DNA from 3 places in the Sinorhizobium sp. BG8 genome. Region 3 is predicted to be linked to each of the others. Evidence: predicted binding sites of a transcription regulator. Region 3 holds the regulator's gene; each other region holds the start of a gene.
What was found. The regulator LexA, encoded in region 3, represses DNA repair genes until DNA is damaged. The targets are predictions, from matches to a motif close to TGTTCNNNNTGTGTTCNG.
Positions count from the first base shown of each region.

Region 1: the regulator LexA is predicted to act here: its motif matches at 1,349-1,366, upstream of F3Y30_RS23335 (ATP-dependent helicase).
Region 2: the regulator LexA is predicted to act here: its motif matches at 1,236-1,253, upstream of F3Y30_RS16350 (UvrD-helicase domain-containing protein).

Region 1 is NZ_CP044012.1:496,147-498,415, forward strand. Features, by position in the region: gene F3Y30_RS23330 (FAD-binding oxidoreductase) at 1-1,138, shown strand, start outside; gene F3Y30_RS23335 (ATP-dependent helicase) at 1,437-2,269, shown strand, end outside.
Region 2 is NZ_CP044011.1:3,463,417-3,465,685, reverse strand. Features, by position in the region: gene F3Y30_RS16350 (UvrD-helicase domain-containing protein) at 1-1,194, opposite strand, end outside; gene F3Y30_RS16345 (carboxymuconolactone decarboxylase family protein) at 1,312-1,719, opposite strand; gene F3Y30_RS16340 (cyclase family protein) at 1,780-2,269, opposite strand, start outside.
Region 3 is NZ_CP044011.1:2,990,745-2,993,013, reverse strand. Features, by position in the region: gene F3Y30_RS14140 (ComEC/Rec2 family competence protein) at 1-749, shown strand, start outside; gene lexA (transcriptional repressor LexA) at 770-1,486, opposite strand; partial or broken gene glp (gephyrin-like molybdotransferase Glp) at 1,624-2,269, opposite strand, start outside.

The DNA of each region.
Region 1 (2,269 bases), on a different replicon from region 3:
CGAACGAGGGCTGAAGCCGCTGGTTCTCGAAGCGCATGACCTTGCCCACGGATGCTCGGGGCGAAATGGCGGTCAGGTCAACCCCGGACTTAAGGTCCCGCCGGACCAGTTGGAGGCGGATCACGGCAGCGACCTCGGCCAACGGATGTTTGCGCTCTCCCAGGGGGCACCCGACGAAGTGTTCGATCTCATCGAGCGACTCGAGATCGGTTGCTCGCCCGTGCGGTCAGGTACCTTGCGGGCGGCGATCAATCTTCCATCGCAGAAAGGCGAAGAGGATCTCTTCCGCCAGCTCTCGCTGCGCGGCATACCCGTCGAAAGGTTGGAGGCGGTCGAGATGGTGCGAAGAACGGCTACGCGCCACTACGTGTCGGGCCTGTTCGATCCTCGCGGCGGTCACATCAACCCGCTTGCCTATGCGCGCGGCATTGCGGCAGCCGCCCTTCGGGCTGGAGCACGCATTCACGCATTCTCGCCTGCCCAGACAATCGAAAGACAAGGGGTGAACTGGAAGGTCAGAACTCCCACCGGCACCGTCACGGCGCCGCATGCGATCCTCTGCACGAACGGCTACACCGATAACCTGTGGCCCGGCCTCCGTCGTACCATCATTCCGGTCATGAGCGCGATCGTCGCCACGGATCCACTCCCACCTGCCCTGCTCGCTGACATCATGCCGAGCCGATCCTCTGTCTATGAGATCGGCTGGAATACCGTGTACTACCGCGTCGACCATCAGGGGCGGCTGCTTATGGGGGGCCGAAGCTCCGGGAAAACCAGCGGAGAGGAACGGACCGGTCATCTGGTTTCGCATGCCGAACGCCTCTGGCCATCACTGAAAGGAGTTGCGTGGCCATGGCGATGGAGCGGACAGGTGGCGCTCACCACCGACCACTACCCGCACCTGACCGAACCGGAAGCAGGCCTCCACCTGATGCTCGGATACAACGGTCGCGGGGTGGCGATGGCGACCCTCATGGGGCGCCTGCTTGCGGAGCGCATCGCCACCGGGGCGACACAGCCCTTTCCCATGCCGGTCGATATCGGGTTGCACCCCATTCCGTTTCACGGGCTGCATCGGTTCGGAGTCGCGGCGCGGATTTTCTATGGCCGCTTGCGAGATGCTTTCAGCGTCTAGCGCATTTTCGTGTTTCTCCGCGTCGGGGAAATCCTCCAGCCCTTTGACTTAAGGTAGTTCCTCACCCAGGGCCGCCTCGAACTTTTGCCGGCGGTAGTCTGGCGCATTTCGTGCAATTGACGCGAGGCCGCTAGTGCGACCTCAAGAGTTTCCGGCCCGGCCGCCGACGGGCGTTTCGGCAAGGGTTTCCAAGCACGCGCGCTTGCCATAAGTTCCCACTATGTTCCGCCGTTTCTTTCGATTCGATGACTCGGCCAAGGGAACGACAAGCCGGAACACGCAATCTGCTGGAGTTTAAATGAGCGCGGCAGCCTATCTCGACAAACTGAACGATGCCCAACGCAGGGCCGTCGAATACGGGTCGAACCTGCCCGACGGATCGACGGCCGGACCGCTGCTCGTCATCGCAGGCGCAGGCTCCGGCAAGACCAACACGCTGGCGCACCGGGTCGCTCACCTGATCGTCAATGGCGCCGATCCGCGGCGCATCCTGCTGATGACCTTCTCGCGCCGTGCCGCGTCAGAAATGGCGCACCGGGTCGAACGGATCTGTGCGAAGGTGCTTGGAGCGAATGCGGGGATCATGACGGATGCGCTGACCTGGGCCGGCACATTTCACGGCATCGGTGCGAGGCTCCTGCGGGACTACGCCGATCAGATCGGCTTGAACCCCGACTTCACAATCCACGATCGGGAAGATTCGGCAGATCTCATGAATCTGATCCGGCACGAACTGGGCTTTTCGAAAACCGAAAGCCGGTTTCCCACCAAGGGTACCTGCCTGTCCATCTACTCGCGCGCCGTCAATGCCGAGGAACCGCTCGATCAGGTCCTCAAGACATTCTTCCCCTGGTGCGCGGGCTGGGAGAAAGAGTTGCGAGAGCTCTTCGCGTCCTATGTCGAAGCCAAGCAGGCCCAAAACGTGCTCGACTATGACGACCTGCTGCTCTACTGGGCGACGACCGTGAGCGATCCTGTTCTGGCCGACGACATCGCCGGACGCTGGGACCATGTCCTTGTGGACGAGTATCAGGACACGAACCGGCTCCAGGCCTCCATTCTCATGGCACTCCGGCCCGGCGGTGGCGGATTGACGGTCGTGGGCGACGATGCCCAGTCGATCTACTCGTT
Region 2 (2,269 bases), 470 kb from region 3:
GTTGAGCTTGTGCTTCTGGCGCTGGAGCTGCTCGATCTCCTCGCCGACCGCGCGGGCTTCCTCTTCCGAATCCCATGCGGCATGGACGACGACCTTGTCGTCGTCTGGATCGTGCCGGTCGGTGAAGAGCGTCTTGCCGAGGCGGCCCTCGTTGTGGGCGATCAGATGCCCGGCGGCACCGAGTATGTGGGCGGTCGAACGGTAGTTGCGTTCGAGCTTGATGACCTTGGCGCCCGGAAAGTCCTTCTCGAAGCGCAGGATGTTGTCCACCTCCGCGCCGCGCCAGCCATAGATCGACTGGTCGTCGTCACCCACGCAGCAGACGTTCTGCGGCACGCCCTTCGCACGCTGCGCCAGCAGCCTCAGCCACATGTACTGGGCGGTGTTCGTGTCCTGGTACTCGTCCACGAGGATATAGCGGAACCTGTCGTGGTACTCGCGCAGGATATCCGGATTGGCGCGGAACATGCGGATCGGGTGCAGCAGAAGATCGCCGAAATCGCAGGCGTTCAGGGTCCTGAGGCGGTTCTGGTAGGCGGCGTAGAGTTCGCGGCCCTTGCCGTTGGCGAAGGCGCGGGCGTCGCCTTCCGGAATCTGGGCCGGGTCGAGACCCTTGTTCTTCCATCCGTCGATCATGCCGGCGAACTGCTTGGCCGGCCAGCGCTTGTCGTCGAGGCCCTCGGCCTGGATGATCTGCTTGATCAGCCGCACGACATCATCGGTGTCAAGAATGGTGAAGTCGGAGCGCAGGCCGACGAGCTCGGCGTGGCGCCGCAGAAGCTTGACGCCGATCGAGTGGAAGGTTCCGAGCCAGGGCATGCCTTCGACGGCGCCGCCGACGAGCAAGCCGATGCGTTCCTTCATCTCGCGCGCGGCCTTGTTGGTGAAGGTCACGGCGAGGATCTGCGAGGGAAAGGCGCGGCCGCTCGCAAGGATATGGGCGATGCGGGTCGTCAGCACGCGGGTCTTGCCGGTGCCGGCGCCCGCAAGCACGAGGACGGGACCGTCGAGCGTCTCGACCGCTTCGCGCTGCTCCGGATTGAGGCCGGAGAGGTAGTCCGGGGCACGCGAGGCATCGCGCGCGGCCATGGCGCGTGCCGCAATGCCGCCTGTGCTGCGTTCGGGAACCGGTGTCTTCTTCGCAAGCGCCGGGTCTTCATCGAAGAAGGGAATATCGTCGTAACCGCTCATCATGCGGCCCAATGTAGTGATTCGGGGGCGAAAGGCCAGTTTTCCGTTCTTCTTTTATTCCACGCTCCCGTCTCCGACGGCACGGGTGCGGCGGGGCAGACGGGTTGAGGGTGCGTCCGCTCAGCCGCGATCGGCGTCGAATGCCGAGTCGACGGGTACCTGGAGGGCGGTCGCAAGCTGGTTCGTCTTGCCGGCGAGCGCGATGATGGAAAGGAGTTCGGCGTGCTGCCCGGCCGTCATGCCCTTCGCTTTGGCGGCAGCCGTGTGCGAATGGACGCAGTAGCCGCAGCCATTGGTGACGGAGACGGCGATGTAGAGCATCTCCTTGACCAGCGGATCGAGTTCGGAGGGCGCTGCCATGACGGCCTTGACCTCGCGCCACGTGCTTTCCAGCAGGGCGGGGTCGAAGGCGAGGTAGAGCCACATGTTGTTGATGAAGTCGGACCTGCGCGTGGCCCGGATGTCGTCGAACACCGCCTTGACGCGGGAATCGGCTTCGAGGTCGGCGGGAGGCTTGACGGTGCTCATGGCGAATTCCTTGCAACGCGAAAGGAGACCGGCGGCGAATGTCGCCGGTCCCGGACGGGATCAGGCGAGCGCGAAGACGCGGGCCGGGCCGCCGGTGCCGCCGCGAACCTTCGGTGCGCCGACGATGATCGTTGCGCCCTTTACCGGCACCTTGTCGAGGTTGGCGACGGCCTCAAGCCCCCAGCGACCCGCAGGAAGCCAGGTGTTGTGGGTGGCGAAGTCGGGGGAGATGCCGTAGTCGAGCGAAAGCGTGTCGACGGCGATGCCGGAGGTCGTCGTCTCCAGGAGCGCCTGGACAGTCTCGACATGGAAGCCGGGGAAGTGGATCTTCTTCTCACCGTCGGCATTGCGGAACTTGTCGGTTCCCAGATGGGCCGACCAGCCCGAATTCATCGCCACGCAAGCGTTTTCCGGGATCTCGCCATTGGCCGCGATCCAGGCCTTCAGGTCGTCAGGGGTAACCTGCGCATCCGGGTTGGACGCGGCCTTCTCCCTGATGTCTATGACTGCCAGCGGAACGACGAGATTGCCAACGGGAATTTCCGCGACG
Region 3 (2,269 bases):
TACCGCAGGAAAGCGTCTACCTGATCGCAGCGGGCGGCGGCTTGCTCTGCATCCTGCATACGAGACTGCGGCTTATCGGCCTTCCGCTCATCGCGGCTGGCATCCTGGCACTCCTCCCGGAAACGAGGCTGCCGGAGGTACTCGTTTCCGAGGATGCAAAACTCGTTGGCGTGGTCTCTGCAACAGGCGTGTCGATCAACAGGCAGAAACCGCCAGCCTTCGTCTATGATCAGTGGCGGCGAGCTCTGCGTCTCGGTCCCTACAGCCCCCCCCACATGGCCGCAGCGCGTGCCAGTACATTCGGCGAGACAGCAACCCGGCGTCAAACGCTGTCCGGTCGCGACCATAAAATGGAGGACGGCCCAGCCGTCCGCGCGGCGATGAAGGAGGCGTTTGGCGCGCAAGCCGAACCCTCGCGGTTCCTATGCCGCCCGAAACAATGGTGTGCCGTACGGTCGCCTTCCGGATGGCGCATCGTGGCAATCGAGGATCCGGCCTACCTTGCAGCGGCCTGCGGAACGGCAGATCTGGTGATCGCGCCGCAATTCCTGAAATCCGCGGCTTGCAGTGCCACCATCGTAACGGCACAGACGTTGAGGCGGACAGGAGCGCTCGAAATCTATGCTCTGGGCGGGCACGGGTCATTTCCCGCGAACGCCCGCATCGAGACGTCGATCACGTCATTGGACAGGCCATGGGCCATGCACCGTACATATGATTGGCGCAGCAATCAGTTCAAGGCGGAGTAGGCGTCAGGCGGACGCGTGCCTCAATGATAGCGGCGGATGAGCCCCACAAGCTTTCCCTGGATCTTCACGCGGTCAGGGCCGAAGATCCTTGTTTCGTATGCGGGGTTTGCCGCCTCGAGAGCGATGGACGCACCCTTGCGACGGAACCGCTTTAGCGTCGCTTCCTCGTCGTCCACGAGGGCTACTACGATTTCACCCGGATTGGCGTTGCTGGCATTCCGGATAATGACGGTGTCACCATCGAGAATGCCGGCCTCGATCATCGAGTCGCCCTTGACCTCAAGGGCATAGTGCTCGCCGCTGCCGATCATTTCGGCCGGAATGGTAATGTCGTGGGTGTTGTTCTGGATAGCGGAAATCGGCACACCGGCAGCGATCCGGCCCATGACGGGGATGGAGACCGACGAGGAGAAGTCGTCGCCTGCCGCCGCTTTCTGTGCTGGAGGCGGCTGTGTCTTGCCTCTGCTTCCCTCGATCACGCTCGGCGAGAAACCGCGCTTCGGCTGAAGGCTCGATGAATAGGAGTCCGGCAGCTTTATGACCTCGAGGGCGCGCGCCCTGTTCGGGAGGCGGCGGATGAAGCCTCTTTCCTCCAGCGCCGTGATGAGCCGGTGGATGCCGGACTTGGATGCCAGGTCGAGCGCATCCTTCATTTCATCAAAGGATGGCGGGATTCCCGACTCCTTCATCCGCTCGTGGATGAACAAGAGAAGTTCCTGTTGCTTGCGCGTCAGCATATCCTGCACCCCAGAATCATTAGTGAAACAAATCCAGAACAGACACTATATGTTCCATATGTGTTCCGCAAGTGGATAAGATTTCGTGAAGGTACGGCGCAGAATGCGAGATTATTCTCGACGAAGCAGCGAGAATCTCAGGCTGGCTCCCGCAGCATGAGGACATCGCATTGCGCGCCGGCTTCCAGTGCCGGGGCATGCGGCGGGCGGACGATCAGGCAGTCCGATCCGGCAAAAACCTTCATCATGGAGGAGTCCTGCTGGCCGAACGCACTCGCCGCGAGCGAGCCATCCTGCAAGCGGATGATGCGTGCGCGCAAATAGTCCTGGCGGCGATCGTTCTCGGCTAGAGCGGTCGCGGTCACCAGCGTGCGCAAACGATTCCTGGCCGGGGTTCGAGCGAGCCGGTGCACGAGGGGTTCCAGGAACAACAAACCGCAAACGAGGCTCGAAACCGGATTTCCGGGCAGGCCGAACACCTGTGCCTTACCCAATTTGCCGACCATCAAGGGTTTTCCCGGGCGCATTGCGATACGCCAGAAATCGAGCTGCATACCCGCTTCTCGCATCACGCCCTGGACGAGGTCATGGTCGCCGACGGACGCACCTCCGAGGGTCACGATCACGTCGGGGCTGTGGCGGCGGCGGCCTCAATGACCGCCCGCAGTGCGACGGGATCGTCCTTTACGATGCCGAAATCAACGATCTCCGCGCCAGCCTCCCGTCCAAGAGCCGCGACGCCGAAACCGTTGGACGCGACGATCTGGCTGGGGCCGGGCGGTG